DNA from 3 places in the Brevibacillus sp. NSP2.1 genome. Region 3 is predicted to be linked to each of the others. Evidence: riboswitches for the same ligand, from Rfam matches in the RefSeq annotation. Region 3 holds a riboswitch; each other region holds the start of a gene.
What was found. A riboswitch is a leader RNA that binds a small molecule or an ion and turns the genes downstream of it on or off. The one in region 3 is predicted to bind S-adenosylmethionine.
Positions count from the first base shown of each region.

Region 1: it holds a riboswitch for S-adenosylmethionine, as region 3 does, so the genes downstream of both, M655_RS02145 (BMP family lipoprotein) here and M655_RS25960 (homocysteine synthase) in region 3, are expected to answer to the same signal.
Region 2: it holds a riboswitch for S-adenosylmethionine, as region 3 does, so the genes downstream of both, M655_RS03985 (sugar ABC transporter substrate-binding protein) here and M655_RS25960 (homocysteine synthase) in region 3, are expected to answer to the same signal.

Region 1 covers NZ_CP048274.1:429,296-439,851, forward strand. Annotated here, with positions in the region: gene M655_RS02125 (NAD(P)/FAD-dependent oxidoreductase) at 1-5, shown strand, start outside; gene M655_RS02130 (MarR family winged helix-turn-helix transcriptional regulator) at 107-523, opposite strand; gene M655_RS02135 (DUF3298 and DUF4163 domain-containing protein) at 725-1,348, opposite strand; gene M655_RS02140 (methyl-accepting chemotaxis protein) at 1,512-2,987, shown strand; SAM riboswitch class I at 3,087-3,208, shown strand; gene M655_RS02145 (BMP family lipoprotein) at 3,403-4,431, shown strand; gene M655_RS02150 (ABC transporter ATP-binding protein) at 4,553-6,082, shown strand; gene M655_RS02155 (ABC transporter permease) at 6,057-7,127, shown strand; gene M655_RS02160 (ABC transporter permease) at 7,114-8,028, shown strand; gene M655_RS02165 (sulfite oxidase-like oxidoreductase) at 8,069-8,731, shown strand; gene M655_RS02170 (nucleoside phosphorylase) at 8,733-9,458, shown strand; gene M655_RS02175 (ArsR/SmtB family transcription factor) at 9,521-9,847, opposite strand; gene M655_RS02180 (SulP family inorganic anion transporter) at 9,872-10,556, opposite strand, start outside.
Region 2 covers NZ_CP048274.1:809,908-820,463, reverse strand. Annotated here, with positions in the region: gene M655_RS03995 (ABC transporter permease) at 52-1,050, opposite strand; gene M655_RS03990 (sugar ABC transporter ATP-binding protein) at 1,052-2,542, opposite strand; gene M655_RS03985 (sugar ABC transporter substrate-binding protein) at 2,620-3,642, opposite strand; SAM riboswitch class I at 3,760-3,880, opposite strand; gene M655_RS03980 (ATP-binding protein) at 4,083-5,339, shown strand; gene M655_RS03975 (GNAT family N-acetyltransferase) at 5,360-5,794, opposite strand; gene M655_RS03970 (hypothetical protein) at 5,788-5,982, opposite strand; gene M655_RS03965 (DUF421 domain-containing protein) at 6,140-6,862, opposite strand; gene M655_RS03960 (IclR family transcriptional regulator) at 7,071-7,805, opposite strand; gene M655_RS03955 (dimethylarginine dimethylaminohydrolase family protein) at 8,008-8,883, shown strand; gene M655_RS03950 (hypothetical protein) at 9,153-9,458, opposite strand; gene M655_RS03945 (GNAT family N-acetyltransferase) at 9,648-10,388, opposite strand.
Region 3 covers NZ_CP048274.1:5,265,998-5,276,553, forward strand. Annotated here, with positions in the region: gene M655_RS25920 (aldo/keto reductase) at 130-1,002, opposite strand; gene M655_RS25925 (BrxA/BrxB family bacilliredoxin) at 1,084-1,512, opposite strand; gene rnjA (ribonuclease J1) at 1,601-3,271, opposite strand; gene M655_RS25935 (hypothetical protein) at 3,370-4,146, opposite strand; gene M655_RS25940 (YqzG/YhdC family protein) at 4,257-4,595, shown strand; gene M655_RS25945 (SCO family protein) at 4,596-5,219, opposite strand; gene M655_RS25950 (rhodanese-like domain-containing protein) at 5,345-5,656, opposite strand; gene M655_RS25955 (hypothetical protein) at 5,967-6,155, shown strand; SAM riboswitch class I at 6,271-6,379, shown strand; gene M655_RS25960 (homocysteine synthase) at 6,469-7,773, shown strand; gene M655_RS25965 (ArsR/SmtB family transcription factor) at 8,008-9,063, shown strand; gene M655_RS25970 (MFS transporter) at 9,060-10,274, shown strand; gene M655_RS25975 (AAA family ATPase) at 10,341-10,556, shown strand, end outside.

The sequences.
Region 1 (10,556 bases), 810 kb from region 3:
TGTAAACAGCAACCCGCAATAGGGAAAAGGGCTTCTGCTTGAGCACGGCTGCTTAGCCGCTCAGGAGTAGAAGCCCTTTTGTCGTGTCGTCGTATCAAAAACAAGCCTACGCTTGCGTATTCAAATTTTCCGTCATCTTTTTCAGCACCCGGTTGAAGACGGCAAGCTCGTTCTCGTCCAGATCGCGCAAGGCAACCGCTTCCAAATCGCGCGCCGCTTGCAGCCACTGGGGAAAACGCTCGATTGCCGCAGGCGAGAGCGACACGTACCGTTCCCGCTTGTCGTCGCCTTCTGAGCGGATGATCCAGCCCATCTCTTCCAGCCGGGTCAATGTCCGGGTAATCGTCGGGGCTTCGACATTCAGGTAGTTGCTCAGTTGCACCTGCGTCAAAGAGTTGCGGTAGTGCAGGCAAAGAATAATGCTCCATTGCGAGCTATATAATCCCATCGGGGACATGATTCCATTCAATGTTTTACTGAAGACTCTGGCAGCTTGGCCGATCTTGTGACCGTAATGTTGCATGATATCAGACCTCCAGGAAAAGCTGGTTCGAAAGACGAAGCGCTTGATTGCTTAAGTAAATATGTACAAATAACATAGTAGCAGTTCAGGACATATAAGTAAATGTTTATTCGAGTGGAAAAGAAGGCGTTTTTCTGACAAAAATAAAGCCGATGCCGTTTCAAGGGCATCAGCTCGGGGAAGAAGGTAAAAGGAGGGCTGTTAATCGGCAGCCAAAATGCCAAGCGGCCCGTTTTCGTCAATGATGGGCTCCAACTCGTAGATGGAGATGGGAAACATCGGGAAGCCGACATAGTACGGGGTGATTTCGTACAGTTGGAAGTAAATGACCAATGATTTGTCGGCAACGTAAAAATCTTGATCGGGCTTGATCGTGGTAAAACCGTTCAGCGTCGGGATTTGCCGCGCCTCGATCTGGCGTTTGATGTTCGCGGACAGGACGTTGACGTAGTCGCTGCCCGGCTTGAACAGCTCGCGCAGCGTATAGAGCTTGCCTGTATGGATGTTTGCCGTCACCGACCCGAGGAAGGTCATGCCGTGGGCCATTTGCGGAGTGTACGCGTAATTGCTCATGGTGACGCTGAAAATGCCGCGCTCGTTCGTTTTGATTTCGTAGCTTCCTTGCATTTGGGTATTTCCCGGTACTTGTACCCGTTGCTGTTCGTGAATCAATCCTTGGACCGTTTGCAAAATGGCGCGGTTGATGTCTTTTTCTGCTTGCTGATTGGCTAGCCCCGCCAGTTGCGGGTAATAAATCGTGGTATTCGGACGTTGGATCGTCCGCGTCAGCACGGTGGCTGGCAAAAGATTGCGTTGTTCTTCCACGGTTCTTAGTTCCTTTCCAGATGTCTTAAAATAAGGGGTATGATAGTAGCCTATTCGTCACTGGTTTTGGCTGTTCTCACTTTTTTCACAAATTAGTCAATCTGAGCGCGATATAATGGAAAAAGAATCCGATACATAAGTAGCAGGGAAAAGGGGGGCAACTATGATTCAATTGGTTCGCAACACATTAACGGACAAAGAAGGCTTTATGATTTTTATCCTATGGAACCATCTGTGGATGGCGGGACTCATTGCCTATCAAGTCGACGCTAATTTCTGGAAAGTGACGTCCCTCGGATTGCTGGTCACCCTTATTGTTTCGCCTTTTTACTTCATCAAAAGAGACAGCCATGTCATTCGTTATCTGGTAGCGATCGGACTTATGTTTTACGCGATTTCGTTCGATCATTTCACGACGTATCCAGAAGTTACGTTTCTCGCTTTTGTGGTCATGGGTTTTCTCGCGGCTTACCTGGATTGGAAGCTCGTAGTGACAGCCGGAATTGCGCAAATCATCGTGACGCTGGTCGGATTTTACACAGGATCGTACGAGATTTTCAGCGGCGATTTCACCGAGCTGAATCTGGTGCTACGCATCATGGCGATTCTGATGATGATGGGAGCGGTGACGTACCTCTGTCTGGCGGGACAAGCGTCCTTGCAGAAGGCAAACATCGCCCGCCAGGAAGCGGAAGAAAAAGAGCGTCGCCTGGGAGAGATGCTCGTCCATATCCAACAGATGACCGAGCAGATCGACCGTACGACAGAGCACGTACACGAGCATGCCGAAGGAACGAAACGCAATACGGATGAAATGATGATCGCCTTCAAGGAAGTGGCGACGGGCATGGAGTCGCAGGCGAACTCGACAGTGAAGATCGAGGAAGAGGTGCAGTCGATCGACCAGGAGATCGTGGCGGTCACCACGCAGACGAACGCGATGAAGAGCGAGTCCGACCAGAACAACCGCCGCCTGAAAGAAAGCGTCGACATGATGAAAGAGCTGTCGCAGCAAATGGAACAGATCGTTTCTGCCGTCAACGTGGCAGCGTCGACGATTCACCAGCTCAACCGCCAGGCCAATCGGGTCGAGGAAATCGTAGGAGCCATCAACCAGATTGCGACACAAACGAACCTGCTTGCGCTAAACGCCGCCATCGAGTCGGCGCGTGCAGGCGAGCACGGCCGCGGCTTCGCCGTGGTGGCAGACGAGGTGCGCAAGCTGGCGGAGCAGAGCGCAACCGCTACACAGGAAATTACCGAGATTCTCAAATCGCTCCATCAGGAAAGCGAGAACGCTGTACAGCAGATCAGCAACGGGGAAGCTTCGGTGGCAAAAGGCCAGGAGCTGGCTGTGAAAACAGTGGCGTCGATCGAGGCGGTGCGCTCCGGCATGATGGCCTTCCTGCAGGCAGCGGAGCAGGTCGGCTCCAGCATGAACCGGGTAAAAATGCGCTCGGGCGAAGTGGCGATGGAAATGTCGACCATTACCGCTGTCACCGAGCAGTCGGTCGCCAATCTGGAGGAGCTTTTCGCCACAGCGGAAAACCAGCATCAAAAGGTGCGGGAAATTACCGAAGAGCTGGGGGAGCTGAACAATCTGTCGCATCGGCTGCAGGAAACGTTTCACAGACAATAGGCGCCAAAGTGTAAAATTGGCGAGAACAGTCTGAAAAAACAATTGCTTTTTCAGTTTGTTCTGCTAGAATGAATGCATTGTAACTTGATAGTTTTTATCTCCTTATCGAGAGCGGCGGAGGGACTGGCCCGATGAAGCCCGGCAACCACTGGACATGCGTGACATGGACAGAAAGGTGCCAATTCCTGCAAAACCTGTACCGGGGTTTTGACAGATGAGGAAGAGGACGGCTTCGGACGCAAACTCTTCCTTCGGGAAGAGTTTTTTTGTTGTCAGGAGGGGTAATACACGAACGATAAAATATTTTTATTGCAAAATATTCGTGTTTAATATTGATTTTTTCGGAAAAAAGCCGTACATTACGTAGTAGGATACAGAAAAAACGTAGAACGTTCGGATGGGAGCGGAAGACACCATGAAGAAGTTGTTGTTAGCATTCACCACTTTTGCTGTTTTGGCTGCGGGCTGTTCGGCTGGCGGAAATGCGCCTGCTGACAAGCCAAAAGAAGAAGCGGCAGGGCAAGAAGGCGCGGCGAAGAAGCGCATTGCGCTGATTTTGCCGGAAAAAATCGGGGTAAACCCGTTCTTCCAGCAAATGGACGAAGGCGCGAAAAAAGCAGGACAGGAATTTGGCGCAGAAGTAAAAAGCATCGAGTCTACTGACCACGGCGCCATCGAAGAAAATTTGCGCGTTGCGGTAGCGGAAAACTACGATCTGATTATCACTTCTTCTTTTGAAGCGGAAGACGCGCTGAAAAAAGTGGCAGCCGAAAATCCTGACCGCAACTTCGCGATTATTGATACCGTAGTAGATTTGCCAAACGTGCGCAGCGTTACCTTCCGCGAGCAGGAAGCGGCTTACCTGATGGGCGCTGCGGCAGGTCTTGCCACGAAGACAAACAAGGTCGGCATGGTTGTCGCCATGGATATTCCGCTGTTGAAAAAATGGACAGGCGGCTTCCAGGAAGGCTTGAAAGCAACCAATCCAAACGCGGAGTTCCTGGTGAACTACGTAGGAAGCTTCTCTGACCCGGCAAAAGCGAAGGAGCTGGCGCTGCTGCAAGCATCCAAAGGCGCCGACTTCATCAACGGAGCGGCAGCAGTAGGCGACCTCGGCGTGTTCGAGGCCGCGAAGGAAAAAGGCTTCTATACATCGGGACAGGACGTTGACCGCACCACGATCGACCCTGAGCACATCGTGTTGTCCCAGCTCAAAGGGACAGATGCCGCTGCGTATGAAACCGTGAAGTCGTTCGTAGAAGGCTCGTTCAAGCCGGGCGTTGTCACTTACGGCCTGAAAGAAAAAGGCGTAGGCGTAACGTATGTGACGCACGAGAGCCAGACGCCTCTGAACGCTTTTATTGGCCAGGAAGTCGTGGACAAAGTAAAAGCGATCAGCGAGGAGATCATCGCTGGTACCCGCAAAGTGCCAGACTCGTTTTAACAGCTAGCGCACAGTGCATGATTGTGACCGACTACAACTGTGTAGTCGGTCTTCCTTATATGCAAGGCAAGGAGCAGAGGCAAGGAAGAGAAAGGCTAGGCGCAAAGAAGGAGGAGCAAGGATGACCGATCGTTTGGAAATGCGGGCCATGACCAAGAAATACGGAGATTTTATTGCAAACGACAAGGTCTCGTTTTCGCTTGCTGCGGGAGAAGTCCACGCCATCGTCGGGGAAAACGGCGCGGGCAAGACGACGCTGATGAGGATGCTGTACGGCATGGAGCAGCCTACGTCCGGCGAGATCGTGCTAGGCGGCAAGCCTGTCGCTTTTCGCGGGCCGCAGGACGCCATTCGCAGCGGGATCGGGATGGTGCACCAGCACTTCATGCTGTTTGGCGAGTTTAGCGTGGCGGAAAATATCGTGATCGGCTACGAGCCGCAGCAGGCCGGATTTTTCCGCCGGAAGGACGCCGTGGAAAAGGTCCGCGCACTAAGCGAGCAGTACCGGATTCCGATAGATGCACAGGCTAGAGTGTCCAACTGCTCCATCGGCGAGCAGCAGCGTGTGGAAATTCTCAAGGTGCTGTACCAGGGAGCGGACATCATCGTGCTGGACGAGCCGACTGCCGTGCTGACGCCGCTTGAAGTTCGCGAGCTGTTGCAGACGATCCGCCATCTGGCGGAGAGCGGGAAGAGCGTCATTTTGATTACGCACAAGCTGCAGGAAGTGATGGAGGTCGCAGATCGGATCACGGTGTTGCGCGGCGGCAAGGTGACGGGCACGGTAGCGCGTAACGAGACGAATGTGGACGATCTGGCCCGGCTGATGGTCGGACGCGAGCTGCGGGAGCTGAGCGAGCGCGTCGATCTGGAGCGGGGGCCGCTTTTGCAGGTGGAGAACTTGACGGTTCGGGAAAAACAGACGCTGCTCGACCGGGTCAGCTTTACCGTGCATCACGGGGAAATCGTCGGCATCGCGGGCGTATCGGGCAACGGCCAGTCCGAACTGCTGCAAGCGATCAGCGGCTTGCGGACGGCACAGGAGGGAACGATTCGGCTGGGCGGCAAGGACGTCACCAACCAGACTGTCGCGACGATTCGCGAGGCGGGCTTGGCGCACATCCCGGAAGATCGCTACTTGTGGGGGACGGCCAAGCTGGAGAGCGTCGAGGAAAACGCGCTGATGGGCTATCAGCGAAAGCCTGCGTTCAATCGGCGCGGCGTCGTGCGGCGGGAAGCTTTTCGCCAGGTCGTCAGAGGCTGGGTAGAAAAGTTCGCGATCAAGACAGGCTCCAGACAGCTTCAGGAGCTGGCCGGGAATTTGTCGGGCGGAAATCTGCAAAAGCTGATCGTGGCGCGAGAGCTGGGACATGAGACTCCGTTTTTGATCGCGGCGGAGCCGACCCGGGGTGTCGATATCGGCGCGATGGAGTACATCCATCAGGCGCTGATCGACAAGCGCAACGCAGGCGACGGAATTTTGCTGGTTTCGTCCGAGCTGTCGGAAATTTTGGCGCTGTCAGACCGGATTTTGGTGATGTACAAAGGGCGGATCGCCGGAGAGCTTTCGCGCAAAGAGGCAACCGAGGAAAAAATCAGCGTGTTAATGGCGGGAGGAAGCGTTCATGGCAGCAATCAAAGAGCTGGGTAAATCACTGGTTCAGCCGCTTTTGGCGGTTGTCATCGGGCTGTTGATCGGGGCGCTCGTCATCGCTTCGGTAGGGGAATCTATCCTGGGCACGTATCAGGAAATGTGGAAAGGGGCCTTCGGCAGCTTCTACTTCTTCACCTCTACCTTGGCGAGAGCGACGCCGATCATGCTGATCGCCTTGGGGCTGTCGCTTGCTTTTCGGGCGGGAGTGTTCAACCTGGGGGCAGAAGGACAGATGGTGCTCGGGGCGATCAGCGCTACGCTCGTGGCGATCTATTTGCCCGCACCGGGAGTCGTGAAGCTGGTGGCGGCGATTCTCACGGGGATGGCGGCAGGCGGTTTGTGGGCGCTGCTGCCGGGCTTTATGGAGGCGAGATTCCGCATACCGCTGCTCATCTCCACCTTGCTGTTCAACTATATCGCCGTTCTGTTCGCAAGCTACCTCGTAACCGAGCCGTTTCGCGACCGCAGCGGTTCGGCGGCGCTGGCGCAGACGGTCATGCTCGATAAAAGCGTCTGGTTGCCCAAGTTGTTTGCGGGGATGAGCGTGCACGCGGGCTTTTTGTTTGCCATCGTCGGTGCCGCGATCCTGTTTTGGGTGATTCGCTTTACGCCGTTTGGCTATGAAGTGAAAATGCTCGGACAAAACCCGCTGTTTGCCCAGTACGGGGGGATCAACCGCATTCGCGTCATGCTGACGGGCATGTTTGCGAGCGGCGGATTGGCCGGCCTGGCAGGAACGGTCGAGGTGCTGGGGGCGCACTATCGTTTTGTCGACGGCGCTTTGACGGTGCCGAACTTCGCCTGGACAGGGCTGATGGCAACGCTTTTGGCGAACTCCCATCCGGTGGGTGTCGTGTTTACCTCGATTCTGCTGGCTGCGTTCCAGACGGGAGCGATGGGCGTGGAGCGCAACACAGAGGTACCGCTGGAGCTGGCCAGCGTGATTTCAGCCGTGCTGATCCTGTTTATCTCGGCTAAATTCAGCTACGACTGGTGGAAAAAGCGGAAAGCAAAAGGGGGAGAATCTCATGGAGCTGCTTGATTGGTCCCTCGTCAGTTCTACCATTCGGATGGTGACGCCGATTTTGCTCGCGGCATTGGGGGGAGCGCTGTGCGCGCGGGTTGGCATTTTTAATGTAGGTCTGGAAGGCATGGTGCTCGTTGGCGCCTTTTCCGCCATCGTCGGCAATCACTTTACCGGGAATCTGTTCCTCGCAATCTTGATCGCGGCGCTGACGAGCGTTCTTTTTTCCCTGCTGTTTGCCTATATGACGATCAAGCTGAAAGCAAACGAGATCGTCGTCGGGGTGGCGATCAATTTCCTCGCGCTCGGTTTGACGACGTTTGCGTTGCGGGCGATTTTTGGCGTCAAGGGAGCTTTTTACGATAAAGACATGGCAGGCTTGCCGAAGTGGGACATTCCGGGGCTACAGCACATTCCGGTCGTGGGCGAGGTCGTATCGGGGCATTCGCCGCTCGTCTACCTCGCGTTTGTGGCCGCGATTGCGCTCTATTTGTTCTTTTACAAGACGGTTACCGGCTTCCGGGTTCTCGCCGTCGGTTCCAATCCGGTGGCTGCCCGCAGCCTTGGGTTGAAGGTAGCAGGCTTGCAGGTGCTCGCGATCGTCATGTGCGGCGCTTTGTGCGGGATTGCCGGAGCGCAGCTTTCTTTGGGGCAAGTGACGATGTTTTCGGAAGGGATGACCGCGGGTCGCGGCTTTATCGCCCTGGTCGCGATGATGATGGGGCAGTCTCACCCGCTGGGAATTTTGGCGTCGAGCTTCCTGTTCGGCTTGATGGATGCGCTGAGCATTCGTCTGCAAGGCTTCTCGCTTCCGACGCAGTTTACTTCGATGCTGCCGTATTTGCTCACGGTGGTGGCGATGTTCTTCCTGAAGGATCGGATGCAAGGCGCCAGCCATAATCAGCAGAGCACCCGGTAAAAGGAGGGTGCAGTCAGCAAAGACCAAGGGGGTACGCAACATGAACAAGGCAGATCGGATCAAACGGATGAAGGTGCCGGCGGTCGACCCGGCATTGGCCAAACGGCTTCCGCCAGGACAAGTATTGACAGAGCGCTTTCCTATTTTGCACGAGGGCGAAGTGCCCACCTACGACATGAAGGACTGGACGCTGCGCGTGTTTGGCGAGGTCGACCGGGAAGTTACGCTCAACTACGAACAGCTCATGGCGCTGCCGCAGGTGACGGTGAAAAGCGACATTCACTGCGTGACGCGCTGGTCGCGGTTTGACAATGCATTTACAGGCGTGCGCTTCCGTGATTTTTTGCAGGCAATCGGTGTCGTGCCCGCCGCGTCCTACGTCATGCTGCACGGCGATCACGATTACACGGCGAATGTGCCGCTGGCCGACCTGATGCGCGACGATGTGCTGTTGGCCCATTCCTTTGACGGGGAGCCGCTGACGGACAAGCACGGCTGGCCGCTGCGCCTGGTCGTCCCGCACCTGTATTTCTGGAAAAGCGTGAAGTGGCTGCGCGGCATTGAGTTTATGCGCGAAAACAAGCCCGGCTTCTGGGAGCAAAACGGCTTTCACCTGATCGCAGACCCGTTCCGCGAAGAGCGGTTTTCCGGTGAGGCGTTGCCGATCCCGGAAGACGAATGGGAGAAAAAGGAGTTTGATTGAGATGCTGACCAATCTGAAAGTAGACCCGGAACAACTGCCAAAACGCGCTATCGTCTGCGGCGATCCGAAACGCGCTGCCTTGATCGCCTCCAAGCTGGAAAACACGCGGCAAATTGGGGAAAATCGCGAGTACCACAGCTATGCCGGAAGCTGGAGGGGCACGGAGGTAGCGGTAGTCAGCCACGGCGTCGGTTCGCCTGGAGCGGCTGTATGCTTTGAAGAACTGGCGAAGGGTGGCGTACAGGTCATCATCCGCGTCGGGACGGCCGGATCGTATCAGCAAGAAATCGAGCCGGGCAGCCTCGTCATCAGCTCGGCTGTTGTGCGCCAGGACGGGCTTACAAGCCAGTTGGTTCCGCCCGGTTTCCCGGCTGTCGCCAATCGCCGCGTGGCAGATGCGCTCGTGCAAGCAGCAAAAGCGCACGAATCGGGGCTGCACGTAGCGGAAGGCATCACGCTGACGCTCGATGTTTTTTACAGCGGCGTCCTCGAATTTCCGCACAAGCTGTACCAAAAAGCAGGGGTGTTGGCTGTCGAGATGGAAAACTCCGCGCTGTTCGTCATTGCCGCGCTGCGCGGCATGAAGGCCGGGTCGATCCTCGCGATTGACGGCTACGCCGATGCCGATTTGCTTGCCTCGTACAACCCGCACACAGAGACGATGGCCAAAGCGATTGAAGCCGAGGCGCTGATTGCGCTGGATGCGCTAGTGTCCGTTTCCGCATAAAAATGAAGCAAGCCCGGGACGATGAGAAGTCCCGGGCTTTTTCTTTTGCCATACGACAGCCGCTATTCTTCATTGAAGCGATCCAGCATCGAGATCGTGTCGATCAGGTGGTTGTTGAAAATTTGCCGGGCAACGCTGAGCAGCTCGATAATCATCGGGTCGCGCAAGGAATACGTCACCTTGTTTCCGTCCTTTGTTCCGTACACGATGTTGTTGTTGCGCAAAATAGCGAGTTGCTGGGAAACGGCCGAGCCTTCGCTGCCGATGAGCGTTTGCAGCTCGTTCACGTTTTTGTCTCCCTCCGCCAAGAGCTCCAGAATCCGAATCCGCAGGGGATGACCCAGTGCTTTGAAGAAATTCGCTTTAAATTGCTGTAGCTCCAAATTCAATAGCAGGTTCCTCCGATCTTTTCGTCATACCGATGTTTGGGATGTTTGCTGCACGCAAGCCGTTTGCGAGTGAGGATCAGCCAGGCTCGCGCATTCCCGGAAAGCAAAGTGCTGGCAGCCCAGACATTTGCCGACGTCCAGCCGGCGCAGGGCGTACTCGATTGCCTCTCCGGTGTGGTCGAAAAAGTGTGCTTCGCCGATGAGCGCATAAAGGCCCGTGCGCTCTAAAATTTGTTTCGGGGCGTTTTGGATTCCGGAGACGAGTACCGTTGTTCCCTGACTCATGCATTGTTTCACGATCCGCGACAAATTGGCTTCGCCCGTCATGTCCAGAAACGGTACTTTGCCCATTCGCAGCAGCAACACTTTTGGCTGATGCTGCAACGTGTTCGCAAGCGAGCTTTCGAACAGATCGGCATCCCCGAAAAAGAGCGGTCCCTCGATCGTGTAGATGCTGATTTGCGGGCAATCGTGCTGGGACGTCACCATGTGAGGCGTGACCTTCTCATGCTTCAAGGAAGGGTCGGGCAATACTTTGGCTACTCGCAGGCTTTCGCGCATTCGTTTGATAAACAGCAGCACGGCCAGCACCAGCCCGACCTCGACGGCGGTAGTCAGATTCGTAAAGACAGTCAACAAAAAAGTAATCAGCAGCACGAGAGAGTCGCTCGTCCTTGCTTTCAGGATGTGCGCAAATTCCTTGCGCTCG
Region 2 (10,556 bases), 1.2 Mb from region 3:
CCGCCAGCTTCTCCCTGACGACCTGCCTTGCACGCGCGAACGCAAACACCTCTACGCTTTTCTTTTCCGCCGAAGCTGGTAATACGTCACAGCCAACGCCAGCGCCAATACCGTCCCTTTGATAATATCGTAGGCGTAGTACGGCAGGTTGAGCATCGTCATGCCGTTGAGCAGCACCCCGATCAGGATTGCGCCGACGAACGTCCCGAACACATTCGGCTTGCCCGCGCCGAATACAGAGAAGCCGACAAACGCCGCTGCCACTGCATCCATCAGCATCGAGCCGCCGCTGCTCACCTGGCCTGTCCCGATCCGCGCCGCCAAGAGCATCCCGCCCAAGCCGGCAAACAGCGCGGATAACACGTAGGCGAGCGTGCGGTAGCGATTGACCGGAATGCCTGACAAGCGCGCGGCTTCCAGATTGCCGCCCGTCATGTACAGCATCCGTCCTTGTCTGGTGTAGGTCAGGTAGATGTGCGTGACCGCGACCAGCAAAAAGGTCAGGATAACTGGCACAGGCAGCGAGAAAATTTTGCCTTGGCCAAGCCACAAAAACCACTCCTGGAATTTCCCCGGAGCCATCGAACCGTCTTCCATCGGCATGTTGGCGTAGATCGAGTAGCCTTTGGAATACGTCATGTGCAGCCCGTTGACGATGTAGAGCATCGCGAGCGTCGCCAGCAGGTCGGGAATCCGGATTTTGACGACCAGAAACGCGTTGACCAGCCCGACGATCAGGCTGAGCGCAATCGGAACGACCAGTGTGGCGAACACGCCCTGCTCGTACCAGACCATCATCGAGGCCGAGACGACGGTAGTCAGCGACACCGTCGAACCGACAGACAGGTCAAAGCCCCCGACAATCAAGGAAAACGTAACGCCGATGGCGACAAACGTCACGATCGAGATCGAGCGCAAAATGTCCGTAATGTTGTCATACGTAAAAAAATACGGGTTGGTCAAACTGAATAACAGCATAACGATAACAATAACCGCAACCGTTCCGTATTTGTAAATAAAATCAAACAGGCTGAATTTTTTACCTTCCACGTTACTCACCTCCGCTTGCATAATACATAATCCGCTCCTGCGTCGCTTCCGCCCGGCTCAGCTCCCGGACGATTTTCCCTTCGAACATGACCAGAATCCGGTCCGCGATGCCCAGCACCTCCGCAAACTCGCAGGAAAAGTACAAAACGCCCTTGCGCTGCTCCGCCAGCTTTCCGATCAGGCGGTAAATATCGCTTTTCGCGCCGATGTCCACGCCTTTGGTCGGTTCGTCAAACATGAAAATTTGCGCATCCGTATCGAGCCATTTGCCGATTGCGACCTTTTGCTGGTTCCCCCCGCTGAGGTGGCCGACGAGCTGGCCGATGTCCGCTGTCTTCACACCCAGCCGCTGCACCAGCTCCCGCGCTTGCCCCGCCTCGACTCCCCTGCGGACAAACCCGAGGCGCGACCATTTCCACAAAGTCGAGACAGACAAATTGTTTTTCACCGACTCCTCGACAAAAATGCCTTCTTTTCGCCGCTCCTCCGGGACGAGGACGATCCCTGCATCCACGGCTTCCTTTGGCGAGCGCAGGCGTACCGCCTTGCCTTTCAGCCTGATCTCGCCAGCTTCGGCCGCATCCGCTCCGAACAGCAGCCGGGCCAGCTCCGTCTTCCCTGCCCCGACAAGTCCTACGACGCCTACGATCTCGCCCTCGCGAACGCTCACATCCGCACCGCGCACCTTGCCGCCAGCCACTCCGGCCGCTTCCAGGATCACTTCGCCAATCGGCAGCTCCACTTTCGGGAACTCTTCCTCGAAGCTTTTGCCCAGCATGTTCCCGATGACTTCATCCATCGTAGTAGCGGCCGTCTCGCTCGTGGCAATCAGTTGACCGTCGCGCATGACCGTGATCCGGTCGCAGATTTCGAAAATTTCCGGCAGCCGATGGGAAATGTAGATGATCCCGACGCCTGCTTTTTTCAACTGGTCGATAATGAGAAACAGCCGCTCGCTCTCCTTCGTGCTCAACGGGGCTGTCGGTTCGTCAAAAATGACGTACTTCGCTTTTTGCACGGTCGCGCGGGCAATCAAGATCAGTTGCTTTTCGGACAGCGTACATTCCTCGACGAGCATGCGCACAGGGATGGAAAAGCCGAAGCTTTGCAAAATGCTCTCCGCTTCCTTGTGCAGCCCTTGCCAGTTCATGAGTCCCTTGCTGCTTTTGGACACGATCTGGTCGAGCAAAATGTTTTCCGTCACGCTCAAATACGGGATCAGCGCCGTATCGACTTCCTGGTAGACGCACTGGATGCCCAACGCTTTCGCATCCTGCGGCGATTGGATCGAGACGTCCTTGCCGTCAATCGCGATGCTGCCGCCATCCGGCTGATACGCACCTGTAAGAATTTTCATCAGCGTGCTTTTTCCCGCTCCGTTCGCTCCGAGCAGCGCGTGCACCTCGCCAGCCTTGACTTCAAAATCGACGGAGCGCAACGCAGGCACGCCGGAAAACTGCTTCACAATCCCTTTCATCTGCAAGCTGGACACTTTTCGCACCCCCTAAATAAACAAGATTCCCGTTGACAAAAGCAACGGGAATAGCCAAACCAACCAGCTCTATTTGCTTACTTGCCCCACTCTTGTACGTATTGGGACAGATCGCCCATCGTTACTTTTTTATCCTTTGGCAAGTCTTCCTGTTTGACCAGCACCGGATTCAGCTTCACGCTGTCTGGCACTTGCTCGCCTTTCATTTTTTGGAAAACGGTCTGCGCGTGAATGCGTCCGATATTCGACGGATCTACCGCTGCTGTCGCGACCCAAGGAGAGTTTGGCTCCTGGATCAGTTGCAAGTCTTCGTCGCTCAGGTCGATGCCGTACACCTTGATCTCGGTGCGTCCTGCTTGCTGGATCGCACGGGTTGCCCCTTTGGCAAATTCATCCCACGATGCCCATACGGCTGTAATGTCGCCTTTGTTCGGATACTTTTTCAAAATCGCTTCCATCTGCGCTTGCGTATCCAGCGCGGTGTTGTTCGTTGCCGAGCCAAACGCGGCGATTTCCTTGATATCCGGGTATTTTTTCAGGAATGCTTCATACGTTACCTGGCGCTTTTCCATCGGCGCAAAGCCCGCTACCCAAATTTTCACGATGTTGCCTTTGCCGCCCGTATCGGCAGCCAGCTTTTCCAGGCTCAACTCGGCCAGCTTGTTGTCATCTTGCTCGACGACAGGGACGCCCGGCAGCTTGATATCGGTGTCGAACAGCACAACCGGGATCTTTTTGTCGACCGCTTTTTGCGTGCCTTGCTGCAGCGCTTCCGCCGTACCGTGGTCAATCAGGATGCCGTCAAAATTTTGGTTCACCGCAGCATCGAGGTTGGAGGCCATTTTCGACAAATCGGTATCTGCGTTGAATACGGTCAGCTCGCCGCCGTTTTTCTCGACTTCCTGCTTCACGCCGTTAATGTATTGGGCAGAAAACGTGCCGACGTTTTGGCGCATAATCAAGGCAATGCGCTTCGCCTTCTCGCCGCCGGAAGCGCCGCTTCCCGCCTGATTTTGGGTGTCCGCTCCCCCGCCGCAAGCGGTCAAGGCCAGCGACGCAGCCAGTACGATTGATGTGACAAGACCCAGTTTCTTTTTCATCGAAAAATCCCCCTTTTTCTTTCTTCCTGCTGAGCTTCAAGCTGAGGAGGCGACGACCTTCCAATAGGAAAAGCCTCTTTCAACAGATGAAAGAGGCTTGATCGACAAGATTCGCGCCTCTTATCTGTCAGGTATCGCTACCTGTTGGAGTTAGCACCTTGGCTCGCAAGACGGTGATCTTGCCAGCTAGGTTGCCGGGCATCATAGGGCCATTCCCTCAGCCTTCTCTGGATAAGAGTAGTTTTTATTTTCGCAACGTTTGTATTAATATATACAGACTATAATCCTTGTTTTACCCATCTGTCAACTAGGTTTTTGAAGCTTTTGTCCTCCAAAATAATCCCAACTCGATGTCCAAATTTTGGAGGAATTATGTAAGGTCTTGTCGAAACCTTGTAGATTGAAGCAAAAGCCATGCAAATTTGCGATGGGGATGTCTAATGAGTCTACTAAAAGAACTAATCTTGCAAATGTTTTTTGCCTTGACACCGTTTGTTTTGTTCAACATCTATTACCGCGACCGGATGCGTAACTATAGCCGTTGCTTTATTCTCGTAACCAGCTCTGTCTGCATGTTTCTGGCGATGACCTTCGCTTCGAGCGTCAACGAAGGAATCATTTTCGACATCAGGCACGTCATCGTCTTTTTCGCTCTGATCTACGGCGGAGTACGAATCGCCTTGATCGTGCTGATCGAATCAGCGCTGTACCGCTTTTATCTGGGCGGCGAAGGCACCTGGGTCGCCATGCTCGTAATGGCCGCCACGTTTGCAATCTCCCTCCTGATATATCAACGCTACAAAGCCAGTTATCGGAAAACACTGTTTACTCTTTTGACGGGTGCGCTTTTTTCCCTGATAGATTTGGGGTTGACCTATTTCAATTTTCCCACCTATGTATCCCATCAGCTTCCCTATCATGTGCTTGTGATTCCCGTTCAAAATTTTGTCGGCATCTGGCTGTTGATGTCGTTATTTAGCAAATGCGTATCAGACAAGGAATTGTTCATTCGCCATGCCCAAAACGAAAAAATCGAGACGATGAGCCACGTCGCCGCTTCACTGGCGCACGAGGTGCGAAACCCGCTCACGGCCGTCAAAGGATTTTTGCGCCTGATCCAGGAGGACCCGGGAAACATTGCGAAAACCGATCAGTACATTCGCATCAGCATGGACGAGATTCAGCGCACGGAAGCGATTTTGACGGAGTACCTGGCGCTGTCCAAGCCGCTCAAGGAGCGCACCGAGCTGATCGACGTATGCGAGCAGCTCCATGTCGTCCGCGAGGTCATGCTGCCGTTTGCCAACATGAACAACGTCGAGTTGGAGCTGCAAGCTTATGAAAAGCCCGTCACGATCATGGCCAATCCCGACGAGTTCAAGCAGGTGCTGGTCAACTTTATCAAAAACGCCATCGAGGCATGCGCGGAGACGGCCAAAGGGAAAGTCTCCCTGTCGTTGTTCATCGAAAAAAACAACGCCCTGCTCGTCATCAAGGACAACGGCATCGGGATGGACGAGGGCCAGATCAGACGACTTGGCACGATCTATTTTTCTACCAAAACGAGCGGGACCGGACTCGGCCTGACTTATTCCTATCACGTCATTCACACGTTTGGCGGTTCTGTGAGCGTGTCGAGCAAGCCGAAGGTCGGCACCAAGTTCACGATTACGTTTCCGTACCATCAGCCGCAGTAGCAGCTAGGCGAGTGGCCTGGTCATGAAAACCTGCTCGGCCAGCGTGGAAAAGCCCGCACTTTGCAAAATTCGGGTGGTTGCCTCATTTGCGACGGGCAAATTGACGGTGAGGCGATGAAGCTCCTGGTCCAGCGGAGCAAACACATGGGCCAGTGCGCTTGCGACAATCGCCTCCCGGTCTGCTCGTCCGGGACTGGCTTCACACTGAAACAGCAAGGCAGTCGTTTGCCTTCCCTGTTCATCAAAAATCCGCCTGTACAGCGCGTAGCCGCCCGCCTGCACGTTCTCGAGATGGCGACCAGCGCCGCAAGCTCCACGCCCTGCTCGCGGTAAATCTGCAACGTCGCTTCGATCAACGCTTGCCCGACTCCGCTGCGCCTGTGCTTCGGCGCCACCCCTGTCCCTCCGTTCCAGCCGATTTTTCGCCCGCCTCTGTTCCATATCCCGTTCAGCACGATTCCGGCCGGCTCGCCATTACAAACGCAACCAGCGAATGCGCAGGCGAAAGTTCCTCCTTCCCCATTTTCCAGATAAGCGTGTCCGGCGTTTTGGACTGGTCGAAAAAATAGCCGGAAAACCCTCTGTTGTAGGCCAAAACGGCCTCCGCCACCGAACATTGCTCCATCGCCTTGAAAACAAGCATGGTCATTCCTCCCTAATTGAGATGACAACCACACTTATCTTCTAAAATTATTTTTAATTGATAAAATATTTTTTAATAAACGAAATCGGCAAACTACAGGCTTCCTTGAATGGGATAGCCTGGCGCGCCTGTACGCTGCATGCTGTCTGCCTTCCTCTCAATGCTGAACGGGCGGAACCCGCTGCGGATTGTCCGGATGTTTCTCAAAAAACAGCAAGTCGTTTTGCCGATTCAATGTGGCGAGAAAAACCTGCTCGATGGCGACGCCGCTTTTTTTCAGCTCCTGCAAAAGCCAGCCTTCGTCCCGTTCGCGGTACTTCAGCGCCTCTTTACATATTTTCCCTTCGACGATCACAGGCAGGGAGAGGCCCGTCGAGGCAGTCCGGATTTGCAGGTCTTGTCTCGTCACTGGCTGCTGCGCAGATTTTTTCAGGACAGTCAGCCGGCCATTGGCCTCGATGATCGCCATCTCAATCTCCGACAGGTCAAAAATGTCTTTTTCCCGCAGCATTTGCAGTACGTTATCGAGCGAATAGCGTATCTTTTTCAGTTGAGGGACGAGAAACTCTCCGTTGTAAAAAACGACCGTTGGCTCAAACGTGACCATTTTGCCGAAGCGCCTGGACACAATCGACCACTGGGACACGACGCGTTGCAGCACCCCGAGCGCCACAATCGCTACCGCAATGGGAATGTGGTGGACATTCGGCTCGGCAATATCGGCCCCGGTCACGGAGCCTAGCGTGATGATAATCATGAAATCAAAGACAGGCAGCTCGCCAATCGAACGCTTTCCCATGAACAGCGTCACGATCAACAGCAGCGGCAAAATCGTAAATACACGCCCGACTACAATCAAGCTCTCACTGAACAGTTCCACGCAAAAACGCCTCCTGCCCCAACCGTTTCCTCCTGTTACTATGTAAAGTTTTGGCAGTAATTATGCGAAAAGCTTTGCCCGTAAAGCACAAACCGTCACTGGCCCCAAAAAGACTGCCCCCGATCATTCGGGCTGACAGTCTCGCCAGGAGCTTTCGACCATATTTTTCATATAGCAGAAAAATTTCCAGCATATAGACATCGCAAAGCTACATCCTCCCCAGCCGCTGCGACGTTTTGCAGGCGACGTCCTTCACGCGCTCGATCAAATAATTCAACCGCTCTTCTTTCAGATCGAAGGTGACGATGCCGATGCTCAAAGCGCCGATTACTTTTTGCGTGTAATCAAAAACAGGTGCCGCGACCGAAGCCGTATTTTCCGTCCGTTCCGCGAAGCTGACGGCATAGCCGACTTTGCGGATTTCGGCCAGCTTTTCCATGAAAGCGGGCGTCTCCTCCTCGCCGACGAGCTGCAACACGATTTGCCGCGCTTCTTCTGCCGGCATGTGCGCCAAAACAACCTTGTTTGCCGCGCCGATGTGCATCGGGATGCGCAAACCAAGCTGGTCGTAGATGCGAATGTTGTGCTGGCTGTCCACGCGATCGATCACAATCGACTCCAGGCCGCTCGGCTGGCTGAAGTAAACGCTTTCTTCCACCTCTCTGGCAAGCTCCTCGATCATCGGCTTGATGACTTTGCGGTAATCAATCCGGTCGAGCACGCGCAGGCCGAACTCCATCCATTTGATCCCCAGTGTGTACTGCTTGGTAGCTGCATCCTGCTCCACCAGCCCGTGCTTCATCAGCGTGTACAACAAGCGGTAGATCGTACTCACCGGGAGCTGACATTCTTTCGCCAAATCGTTGATGGTCCACCACTTTCTATGCTCGTCCGACGCAAGTGCCGTCGCAATCGCCATCGCCCGATCAAACGATTGAATCACAGTCATTTCCCCTTTTTCCTCATGTCTCGTCTACCTCATCTTACATGATTTGCCGTAATTTTGTGAATCGCAAAAAACTTCCTGCGATAGCCGCTGCAAGCCCGGAATAACGATTGACAGTGCAAAATCAGAATGTGTACACTGAAAATAAATTTTCGAAATATGAACAATATTCTACAATGTGGAATAAAAGGAGGCAACCATGTTCCAAGGCAGCCAATCCATGGTCAAAAAGCTGAAAACCGTCATCATCAAGCATCCCCGCGAAGCGTTTATCAGCCAGGCCCATCTCGACGCATCCTGGAAAACTTTTCACTATACAGACTGCCCTGACTGGGACAAAGCTTTGCAGGAGTACGAAAAATTTGAAGCGATCCTCCGCGAGCACGTAGCCAACGTGCTGTACCTCCCGCAATCGGACAAAACCGGGCTCGACTCCCTCTACGCCCATGATCCGGTAAAGTTCACGTCCAAAGGCGCGATCATCCTCAAATCCGGCAAAGAGCTGCGCCAAGGCGAAGCGGAAGTGTACAAGGAGTTTTTGCAAGCAAACAACATCCCGATCCTGGGACAACTGACAGGCGATGCGCAGGCAGACGGCGGCGACCTCGTCTGGCTGGATGAAAAAACGTTGGCGATCGGGCTTGGCTTCCGCACCAATCAGGCGGCGATCGCCCAGATTAAGGAGATGGTCAAGGACTTCACGGAAGAAGTCATCGTCGTACCGCTGCCATATGACCGCGGCCCGGCCGAGTGCCTGCATCTGATGTCGATTATCAGCCTCGTCGACCACGATCTCGCTGTCGTCTACTCCAAGCTGATGCCTGTGTTTTTCCGCCAACTGCTCGTCGACAGAGGCATCGAACTGATCGAAGTGCCCGATCGCGAATACGAAAACCTCGGCAGCAACGTCCTCGCGCTCGCCCCGCGCGTGTGCATGGTCGTGGCGGGCAATCCGGTCACGAAGGAGCGGCTGGAAAAAGCAGGCGCTACCGTGTACGAATACGAAGGCGAAGAAATCTCCTACAAAGGCACGGGCGGCCCGACTTGCCTGACTTCTCCGGTGGAGCGTGTGTAGCTTCCTACAGACAAAAAGCCACGTGGACAGTGGCATTTTGTCTTGAGTGGGCCGACCAGTCTTCACCACTTCGTACATGGCTTGCTCTTTTCCATCTTTGGAAGCACGTCGAAGAAAAGAGCAGCTCTTCTTGAGCTGCCCTTTTCTTCAAACTGGTTCATATGCTCGCCCTTACGGCTTATCATTAATACTATCGGCCTTTCGCCTTGATATTAGCTTACCTCTAGCAAACTATCTAGTCAATTCCCTTTTTTTGATGTCGATTGAGTTTACTTTGCCCTCAACTCAATCAATTCTTTCTGAAGATCCTCTATCTGCTTTTCTAACCGTTTTTTATCATCCGTCAAATCTTCGACCTGTTTTTCCAACTTTAATTGATTAATGTATTGCTTTGGAAAACAAATCTCAAAGCACTTCGTTTTTATCTCAACAAATAAGGAGCGGGGATTTGAAATGTCATGCAATCCTCCTTTTTTATCTAATAACCGACCTTTACTAATCGTCCTCACGAGAGCTCCCACTTCTTCCAATACAACAACCGGATGAGCATATGCCAGTTCCGGATTGTAGTTCATCCCCAAGTCGGCATAAAAGATGTCGCCATTATTTACCTTGCCGGAACCAGTGTAGAAAGTCTTTTTCCATTTGTCGAGTGAATTTTATCATTCTTTTCAGACAAATCGTAGAATGCAAAAGAAGAGCCGCACAAATAACGGCTCTTCTCATCTAAGAAAACAACAGCTTCCAGCTATGCACACTGGCTTTTACAGAAAATGCTGCATCCACACATTCGGTTCCACGTACACGACCTCGTCCTTTTCCACTTCGATGCGCACCGGAACGAGCGCATCCGGAATAATGTACGTGCCGGACTCGGGGAATTTCATCCCTGTCCACTCTTCCCAATTCGCCAGGCTGCCCCTGATGAACATGGATTCCCCAGCCACTTTCATGATTTTCGCGCCCATCTTCCAGTGCGTGCGCACCCACGGGTCGAAAGGAGCGCCGTCCGCTGTTTTCCATTCGAGGTAGTTTTCCATCGGGATCAGCGGATATTTGTGCTTGAGCGACGGACGCACAGGCGCCACCATGTAGTCCAGGCCGTTTTGCTTCGCGATGTCCTTCATCGCCGTCACCATCTGGCGGCTGAGGCCAAGTCCGCGATATTTAGGGTCGATCGAAATCGAGAGAGCCGACAGTGTGTTTGGCTTCTGCCCTTTGGCGTAGCCTTCGATTCCGCGCAGGAATACGTCGTCCCAGCCTTTTGGCATGCCGTCCAGGGTACCGTCCCAGTAAAAAGGAATGGAATTGCCCACCGCCATGACTTTGTCGTTTTCATCTGTCAGCAAGTATTGAAAGGAAGCGAACCACTCTTCCAGCCGATCGTAATGCTGGTCGGCCACTTCGTCATGCAGCATGAAGGTAGACCAACTGGCTGCGATCACGTCGGCCATCTGATCGTTCAAATCAGGACGTTCTGCTTGTGTGTACACTTTGTATGCCATTCTATCCATCCTCCCAAAAAAGTCGCTATCTCTCTATCGGAAAAGGCCCCTGCCTGCTAACAGATAGGAAAACCTTTCCACAACTCTTTCATTCTATCAAAACTTGATTGAGACACAAACTATTTCCGCGCCAGAGCCTTTTCGCCCAAAAAACCGACCACCTCGCGT
Region 3 (10,556 bases):
AATCGCTCTGCCATCGACCTGCCCAATCCTCGCCTAGCTCCGGTTATCACCACCAGCTTGTTTCCAGCCACGCTCTAAAAAACAAAAAGAAAGCCCCTTCCAGAAAATCAGAAGAGACTTTCGCTTTTGTCAAAAAGACAGCTCCGGCAACTGATACCATTCGCCAGCCATCCATTCGCGCGCCTTCCAGCGCAGCACGTCCGGGCGCACCAGCGGCATGATCTGTTGAAACAGCTCCACGCGTTCGATGTCCGTCATCGGCACGAAGGCGTTGGCCGCGGCCAAGTCCGCTTCCAGCTCGTCCATTCTGCTCACGCCGAGGATCGCCGTCGAAACGGGGAGACTCCACGTATAGCGCAGCGCTTGCTCTGTCCACGGAGCCAGCTTGCCCAGCCCCATCACTTTCATGCCGATGACCGCGACGCCTTTTTCCACCGCTTGCGGAACGAAATCGTGCGCAAAGCTGTAGATGAAATGATCGAGAGCAGACAAAGCGACGAGGGCGCTGTCAAAAGGAAAGCGGCGAATCGCTTCTGCCAGCAGGCGCGGGTCTGTGTGCCCGCTGATGCTGATTTTGCGGATCAAGCCTTGCTCTCGCGCTTCCAGCATCGCTTCCAGCGCGCCTCCTTTTGCAAAAATCGCCTCCAGATCGTGCGGCTGCATGATGTTGTGCATCCGCCACTCGTCGACGTAATCGGTCTGCAGCCGCTTCAAGCTGCCCTCCAAATCTTTCAGGGCCAGGTCGCGCGTGCGTCCTCCCGTCTTCGTCGCGATCCACACGCGGTCGCGCAAGCCTGCAAGCCCCAGTCCTACCCGTGTCTCCGACTGTCCAGCGCTGTATGTAGGGGCTGTATCAAAGTAATTGACTCCTGCTTCTACGGCGCGCCGAATGATGGCGATTGCCTGCTCCTCGGTGCAATCGTGCTCGTCCACAATTCGCTGGGCGCCGAAGCCGAGCAAAGAGACTTGATGCGGATCTCGTCCAAACGATCGGGTCTGCATGCTGCGGGCAGCTCCTTTCAGGTTCATCGGGATGTGAAACAAGACGCCCGTTCGCGAGCGTCTTGTCATGGCCATGCTAGCTTATTTGTACGTGTCGTAAGCGGTAGTCAACAGGTTGGAGATCGTTTGCAGGTCGTTGTTCTCAATCTGATGACGCTCGATCATCGTCATGATTTTGCCGTCCTTCATGATCGCAAAAGACGGGGAAGATGGCGCGTAGCCTTCAAAGTACTCGCGGGCTTTCGCTGTCGCTTCCTTGTCTTGTCCTGCAAATACAGTGTAAATGTTGTCTGGCTTGGTGGAATGGTTCAAGGAATGAACCACTGCCGGACGAGCCAGCCCTGCCGCGCAGCCGCAAACCGAGTTTACGACTACCAGCGTCAGACCTTTTGCGTTTGGCAGCGTCTGCTCAACCTCTTCTGCTGTGCGCAGCTCTACAAATCCGTTGCGCGTCAGTTCGTCGCGCATCGGTTGAATTACTTGGCTCATATATGCTTCATAAGACATCATGGGGCAACCTCTCCTTTGTATCACGTATCCATTTACGTATTATTATAACCCGATCGCGTCCCCGGGAGAACGAAGAAGTGCTCCAGTCCTACACTTCCATCAAAATGGTGAGAATCATCGGATTGCGGCCCGTCTTTTCGTAAATAAACGGCTTGATGACTTCGTTGATCTGGGACTTCAACTCCGACCATTCCTTGATCTTCTTGTCCAACGCTTCCTGGAGGCGCTGGCGAACCAACAGCGTCGCTTCCTGGATGAGCGATTCCGAACCGCGCACGTACACAAAGCCGCGGCTGACAATGTCAGGTCCGGTGAGAATCTTGAAGTTTTTCATATCGAGGCTGACGACCACGACCATCAGGCCATCCTCTGCCAAATGCTTGCGGTCGCGCAGGACGATGTTGCCCACGTCGCCGATGCCGCTGCCGTCGATCAGGACGATGCCGGCGTGAACTTTGCTGAGCCATGCCTTTTCGCGGTTGCAGTTCAGCACCTCGCCGTTGTCCATGAGGAAAATGTTGCTCTCCTCAATTCCTACCTGCTGCGCCAGCTTCGCGTGCGTCTTCAACATCCGGTACTCCCCGTGAATCGGGATAAAGTACTTGGGACGAATGAAGTTGAGCATGAGCTTCAACTCCTCGCTGCTGCCGTGACCGGACGCGTGAATGTCAAACACGTGGCTGAGCACGACGTTCGCGCCCGCGCGGTACAGCTTGTCAATCGTCCTGCTGACATTGATCGTGTTGCCTGGAATCGGGGAAGCCGAGATAATGACGGTATCCTCCGGGTAGATCGACACGGTCCGGTGCGATCCGGAAGCGATTCGGGTCAATGCCGCCATCGGCTCGCCTTGGCTTCCGGTGCAAATAATCAGCACCTGATTGTCGGCGTAGTTGTCAATGTGCTTGATATCAATCAGCATGCCCTCCGGCATCTGGATGTAGCCCAGTTCTTGTCCGATCAGGAACACTTTTTCCATGCTGCGGCCTATCACCGCTACTTTGCGATTGCACTGCTCGGCAGCGTCTACTACTTGCTGCAGGCGATGCACGTTGGACGCGAATGTCGCCAGGATGATCCGCCCGCGCGCTTTGCGCACCACGTCGAGAATCCCTTCGCCAACGGTGCGCTCCGACATGGTGAAGCCGTAGCGCTCGCTGTTCGTACTGTCAGAGAGCAGCGCCAAAACGTCGCCGCTCGCCCCGATTTTCGCAATCTTGCCGTACTCGGTCGTCTGTCCGACTGGCGTCATATCGAATTTGAAGTCACCTGTATGAATGACCATCCCTTCCGGCGTATGAATCACAACCCCGAACGAATCCGGAATGCTGTGATTCGTGCGGAAAAAGGACGCTTTCAGGCGGTTGAAGGGGATTTCCGTATCTTCTGAGATCGGAATCATCTTCACGTCATTTTGCATGCGATGCTCTTCCAGCTTCGCCTTGACCAAGCCCAGGGTCAGACGACCACCGTAGATCGGCACGTTAATTTGCTTGAAAATATAAGGAATCGCTCCGATGTGATCCTCATGTCCGTGCGTTAACAAAAGTGCTTTAATCTTGTGCTGGTTGTCCACCAAATAGGAAATATCGGGGATGACCAGATCAATACCGAACATTTCATTCTCGGGGAACTTCACCCCGCAGTCAATGATGATAATTTCGTCCTCATACTCGACGCAATACATATTTTTTCCGATCTCGCCGAGGCCGCCCATCGCGAAAATCTTAACGTCGCTCAAACTCTTTCCTCCTAACATCATCGTGCATGATTTTGGGAACCCGAACCAAGCATGCCATTCTTATTGTAACACAACGCGAGGCGTTCGTTTCATCCAGTCTTGACAATTCGACACATTCATCTTCGGTCAATAATAGAAAACTGATACGCAATCGCCGCTACTCTCTCATCCGTGACCGTACTGACCCGCTCCCAAAAGTTTTCTTCCATGTTTGTATCTTCTGTCCATACCGGCGCGATTTCCCCCGCAGCGAGCTTGAGCGGCAACGCCTGTTTGTCTTCGATGACGGCCCCACTTTCGTTTTGCAGGCGAACCAAAAGCTCAATGCCCAGCGGCTGCCCCGACTGGTTCCGGACCAAAATCAGGCTGTCGTAAGGTTGGCCAGCACACCTTTTCAGACAGTCCCTTTTGCTGTAGACGAGCGTGACGTCAATCGGCTTATTGCTCGACGCCTGCACGGGCACGGCCTGCCACTTGTTTTTTACACTCTGCACAACCGAGACGTACTCCACCTTCGACATAAACGGCCCCATGCCTAAAAAAGCCCCGGCAAACAGGAGAAACAGACCAGACGACGTGGCGAGAAACAACAGATTCATTTTCCAGAACGGTTTGCGCATCACAAAGAAAAAGACGAGGTACATAATAAAAAACACGAAGACGAGGAACAGGCAAAAATAAAGAAACAGCTCCAGATCGGCTTTGGTCGGAAGCACCGGAATGCCGTACTGTACTTGCCAATACACGTTGGCAGCGAGGCAGCCTCCGTAAATCAGCAGCGCTGACACGACAGGCGGCCACCATTTTTTCCAGAAGCCGCTCCGGCGAGAGCGCAGCGCAAAAATCGCCAGGATGAGCGGAACACCAAATAAGGGAATGAGCAAGTAGTACATGAAATCCCCCGCTTTCCAAATTGTAAATATTTTCTACGAATGACATGAAAAAAAGGCTTCAAAATAGAGGGCAAGCTTGTTTTCCAATACAAAAAAGGGGGTCTTACGCCATGCAAGCCTCTGTATCCGTTCGCCTCGCGCGAAGCGTCCTGACCGCCATCGCAGCAAGCCTGCTGTTATTCTTCTTCCAGTATGCCCCTGCCTGCGCCCAGCCGCCATATGCCAAATGGGGCAGATTGGCGATGCAGGAGACGATGAAAAAATATCCGCATGCCCAGATCGTCGACTACCTGCACGTCGGGCGCACAGCAAAAACGCCCACCACGTCAGAGGAGACGTTCAAACTCTTGCTCCAGGAGGGCAATCGCAGGTGGGCGTTACTCGTGCATATTGAATTTGAAAATCAAACCGAGCATGTCGTGCAGATCACGTACGAGGAATCAGCCTGATTAGTCCGCAAGCTGCTCCATTTCCTTCAGCATCTGCTCCATGTCCATGTCGGCTGCCATGCCGTAGGCGCGGCGCATGTTTCCATCGCCATCGACGAGGAACATGCGGGCGGTATGGGCAAAGGAACCGTCAGGCTGCTTCAATACGGCAATCCCGAAATCCTTCGTCACCTTTTCCACCGCCTGGGCATCGCCGCGCAAAAACTTCCAGCCGCTCTGATCCGCCTTGAACTTCGCCGCGTACTGCTGCAACACTTCTGGCGTGTCGAAATCCGGGTCAAAGGTGATGGAAATGAACTCGACCTTGTCGCCGAACAGCTTTTTCTCCTTGAGCTGCTCTTGCAGCTTGGACATGTTGTACGTCGTCGCCGGGCAAATGTCAGGGCAGTTGGTGAACATGAACTCGACCAGCCGCACCTTGCCTTTGCCTTCCGAAAACGTAAACGAAGTGCCGTCACTGTTGTCCAACGTAAAATCGGCAATCGGCTTCATCACGGGAATCGGCTCTTTTGCCATGTATTTGTAGCCCAACACGCCTACAATCGCGAGGATAATCACGCCTGCGAGCACCGTAAACCAATGGCGCTGCAACGCGGATCCTTGTTGCTGTGCTCCCTCACTCACGATTTTCTTCCTCCCCTGCTTCTCTCATGCGTCCGCCGCTATACCGCGTAAAAGCGCATGTTTCTTTTTGTGTGGAAAACGTCTCGGCGTTGCCAGTGCGGTCGTGACCGTATGGACCGTACGGCTTACACTTCCTTCTCGCCAGGCCAAGCCAGCATGCCGCCGACCATATTGGCAGCGTCAAAGCCAAGCTCACACAAATATTCGGTCGCTCTGTGGCTGCGCGCACCGCTGCGGCACACCATGACGACCGGGATCTCCTTGTCCAGCTCGTCGATGCGATGCGGCAAAAAGCCGAGCGGAATCAGCTTGGCTTCTTTGATATGGCCTTCGTTCCACTCCTCCACCTCACGCACGTCAATCACCTGAAGCTTTTCGTTGGCCGCGAGCTTTTCCAGCAGCTCCTGCGGGGTAATTTCCTTCACGCCATGGCTCATCGCGTATGTTCCTCCTATATGTACAATCGTTTGGTCGTTTTCTGCCACTCCCATCATATCATAGGGCCATGCCATTTTCTAACGACGCGGGCGGCGAAAGCGCGGAGATATAGGGACAAATTTGTGACAGTGTGAGGGTGGGTTTGTTTTTGGACAGGGAGATGGTTGGTCGGTACAGGCGGGTGACACATTTACAAAAATAACCATTCTATATATGAAGACTACTATACAAAACAGCATTCTCTTTTTGGTTTGGAAAAAGGCGGGTGCAAAGAAACGCAGAGCACCCTTGGAAAAGGAGGTAGTTTATATGGTGTACGTACTGGGAATTGCTGCTGTTTGTACGCTATTTGCCGTTCTTTTGTATGTGAAAAAAGGAAAAGCCGCGCCTGGAATCAGCCACGCCTCAAGGAGTGCGGGGCATCAGCCTGCAAACCACGTCAACAAGGCGTATCACACAGGTACTTTGGACGTCATGGGAAACAGCATGAACGGGTGAGCATGAACAAATCTCTCAACGCCTCAATCCCACCAAATCCAACCTGATAACTCATTATTGATTATTGACAGCGAAGTGTGGTTTTTCATACAATTATGACAACAACTGAAGCAACAGTTCATCAAGAGCGGTGGAGGGACAGGCCCTGTGAAACCCGGCAACCAGCAAGCGTGCCTTGCGCGGTGCTAATTCCTGCAGAATCCATAGATTCTGAGAGATGAGTGCACACCCGTGTATAGCCGGAGCCTTCTTCTCCTCAGAGGAATGCTCCGTTTTTTTATCCCTAATCCCCATATATAAAGGAGAGATAAGCATGTCTGACCAGCAACAATGGAAACCGGAAACCCTCGCTGTACATGGTGGACAAGAAGTAGATCCCGTAACAGGCTCGCGCGCCGTTCCGATCTATCAGACGACTTCCTACGTCTTCCGCGACACGGAGCACGCCGCCAACCTGTTTGGCTTAAAAGAGTTCGGCAACATTTACACCCGCATCATGAATCCGACCCAGGACGCCTTTGAAAAGCGCGTGGCACTCCTAGAAGGCGGCGTCGGTGCTCTGGCAACTTCCTCTGGTCAGGCAGCGATCACCTTTTCCATTTTGAACATCGCCCAAGCCGGGGATGAAATTGTCGCATCCAGCAGCTTGTACGGCGGTACGTACAACCTTTTTGCGCACACTTTGCCGCGTCTTGGCATCAAGGTTCACTTTGTCGATCAGTCCAATCCGGAAAACTTCCGGGCGTTCATCAATGAGAAAACAAAGGCGCTCTTTTGCGAGACGATCGGCAACCCTCGCATTGACGTGGCGGACTTGCAGGCAATCGCTGACATCGCGCACGAAAACGGCGTGCCGCTGATCGTGGACAACACGTTCGCTTCGCCGATCCTGTGCCGTCCATTCGAGCATGGCGCAGACATCGTCGTCCACTCCACGACCAAGTTCATCGGCGGGCACGGCACAGCGATCGGCGGCATCATCGTCGATTCCGGCAAGTTCGACTGGAACAACGGCAAATTCCCGGGCCTGACGACACCAGACCCGAGCTACCACGGCGTCGTCTATACGGAAGCAGTCGGACCGCTCGCCTACATCATCAAGGCGCGCGTCCAACTGCAGCGCGACATCGGCGCAGCCGTGGCCCCGATCAACTCCTTCCTGTTCCTGCAAGGTCTGGAGACGCTGCACCTGCGCATGGAACGCCACAGCCAGAACGCCCTGGCCGTAGCCCAATTCCTCGCCGCGCATCCAGCGGTCGAGTGGGTCAGCTACCCTGGCCTGGAAGGTGACGCCAACTACGCGCTGGCACAAAAATATTTGCCAAAAGGCGCTGGCGCCATCCTCACCTTTGGCATTCGCGGCGGCGTGAAGGCAGGCAAAACACTGATTGAATCCGTGAAGCTGTTCTCGCACCTGGCCAACGTGGGCGATTCCAAGTCGCTCGTCATCCATCCGGCCAGCACGACGCACCAGCAGATGAATGAGGAAGAACAGGCGGCTGCCGGGGTCACGCCAGGGCTGATCCGACTGTCGGTGGGCACAGAGGCGATCGACGACATCATCGGCGATCTGGAGCAGGCATTGCAACGCGCCGTTCAACCTTCTACTGTCAACTAAGTTTGCTTTTGTCTCGTAAAAAGTGGCACGCAACTCTCGCGGGAGAGGCGTGCCGCTTTTCTTTTTTCGGGTGCTGTCTTCTGCTTGCTGCTTTCAGGCGCTCGCCCCTCTTCCTGCCACACTCAACGATTCTGGTTCGAAATCCATCTAACCAGTCATACGAAAAATATTGAATTTACAATTCAAAACATTTAGAATGAGACGTACTACAAATACTGGAAGGATGATCCCCTCTTGAAAGTATGGAACATCGGGAGCGAACGCACGACCTACGAGGTGCAATTCGCCTTTTCGCCGCTTTTTGAAGCAGCGCTGGGCATCGCCGTTGCCACTTACGAGCAGATTCATCACACGCTGGAGCAGCCGCCCGCCCACTGGCGCGAGCTAATCGAGGCGCTGCCTCCTGCTGTCCAGCGCGAGGTCGCTTACGCCAAGGCGCACAACACATGGAAGACGCTTTTGCATCTGCTTCACCAGTACCGCCAGCAGCCTTTTGCCGAGCTGAAGTCGTTTCTTGGCTACGTCAGGCAGTTGCCAGAGGAAGAGCTGCGCTACCAGGCACTGCCTTTTTTGGGCGAAGCGCAGCAAGCTTCCCGGCGAAAAGCCGCGCAAGGAAGCAGCGCCGATCGCGAACTGTTGCAGGCGGCCTGTCGCAGCCATCTCTTTTTCGAACGGTACATCGCCCATATTACTTCGGTGGACGCGGAGGAATTGCGCCAGCACCTGCTCGTGCTGATGGAAGGCTGGTATCAGGCGCACATCGAGCCGCAGGAGGAGCGCATCTGCCGCATGCTCGAACGGGAGATTGCCCAAAAGCGCGGCATGCAAGAAAAGCTCGACCCGGAAGCGCTGGTGGAATGGGCGACTGGAGCAAGCTATCCGCCTGAGCCGACTGTCACCCGCGTCCTGCTGATTCCGCAGGCGGTCTATCGCCCCTGGACGGTGCAGGCCGATGACGCAGGCTGCAAAATTTTTTACTACCCGGTTGCCGATGAAAACTTGCGCGAGCAAATCGACCCGTATCAGCCGCCGCAGACGCTGGTCCAATCCTTCAAGGCGCTCGGAGACGAGCAGCGGCTCCGCATGGCGAAAATGCTCGCAAAACAGGAGCTGACGCTGCAAGAACTGACAGAAGCGCTCCAGATGGCCAAATCGACGGTGCATCATCACTTGTCGATGCTGCGCTCCGCCCGGCTGGTCGAGACGAGCGGAACCCGCTATCGCCTGCGCAGCCAAGCTCTCTCGCAACTCCCGCTGCTACTCGGGCAGTTTCTCGACACGGACAAATGATGACAGCAGCCACGAGCACATCCGCCCTCTGGAAAGACCGCTCCTACCGCTACATCCTGCTCGGCCAGCTCACCTCCGAGCTGGGCGCCTCGCTCGGCACGCTCGCCAATAGCTGGATCATCTACCAGGTGACCGGCTCGCAGGCAGCCGTCGGGCAGATGTGGCTGCTCTACTTTGTACCATCGCTCGTCGTGCAGCTTGTGGCCGGACCGTATCTCGACCGCTATGACAAAAAACGCGTCATGCTGTTTTCGCAATGGATGCGCAGCATCGCGTTCGGCTGTTCCTTCGCCGCGATTGCGACCACGCCCGGCTCCTTGTGGCCGCTCTACTTGACCGCGCTCGTGAACGGCCTCGTCCAGCCGCTGTACGTCCCGGCAAGCCAGTCATTGCTTCCTGCTCTCGTCCCAAAAGAACAGTTGCTGCAAGCAAACGCCTATCTGGACAGCGCGCTGCGCATCGCCATGATCGCAGGTCCGCCGCTGGGCGGGATTCTCGTCGCCAGCATCGGTGGCGATCAGGTGCTGGCATTGGTCGCCGTCGGCTATGCGCTCAGTGGAGCTTTTCTTCTCCCGTGCAAAAACGCTCCCGCCCTCCCTGCCCGGGTGGCCGAATCGTGGTTTTCCATGTTCAAAGCCGGCCTCGCGATTTTTGGGGAAAAGCCGCTGCTTCTCTATCTGAGCCTGTATTCGGCTCTCGTGCAGTTTGCGGTAGGGGTCACGCTCGTGCTCAACCTTCCGTTTGTGGCGGGAGAGCTGCACGGAACAGCCTTTCACGTCGGGTTGTTTTTGGCCAGCTATCCGTTCGGCTACTTGTTTGGGACGTTTCTCGTGCCGCGGCTGCGCAATGGACGGGAACAGCCGCTCATCATGCTAGGCTCTCTGGTCGCAGGCGGGGCGAGCTTCGTCACTCTAGGGTTTACCCATATGATCGAACTGGCGATTTTGATAGAAGTGCTGGCGGGTGTCGCCGCGCCGTTTTTCCAGTTGCACAGCACCCGTCTCTATCAGCTCCACGTCCCGCCCGCCATGATGGGGCGCGTCTTCTCCGTGCGCCTGCTGATCGTCCGCACGACCATGCCCGCAGGCATCTGGCTGGGCGGAACACTCAGCGACAGCGTCGGCGTTCGGCCCCTCTACGTCGCCATCGGCGCGTTAATTGTCGTCGCTGCCGTCGGCGGGATTACTTTACAAAAAATTTGTAAAATATAGGATATTCCATGTATAATGAAATCCAGCAACTGCCTCTCCATCCTATCTACTTAAAGGAGAATTTCCATGACTCATCCCGCTCTGGATAGCCTTTTGACTTCCGTAAATCGCGTAATCGTAGGAAAAGAAGAGCAGGTTCGCCTGCTGGTGACCGCTCTGTTGGCGCGCGGGCACGTGCTGCTGGAAGACTTGCCTGGCATGGGCAAGACCGTGCTTGCCAAAACGTTGGCGCAGGCCATCGGCGGGACGTACAACCGCCTGCAGTTCACCGCTGATCTGCTG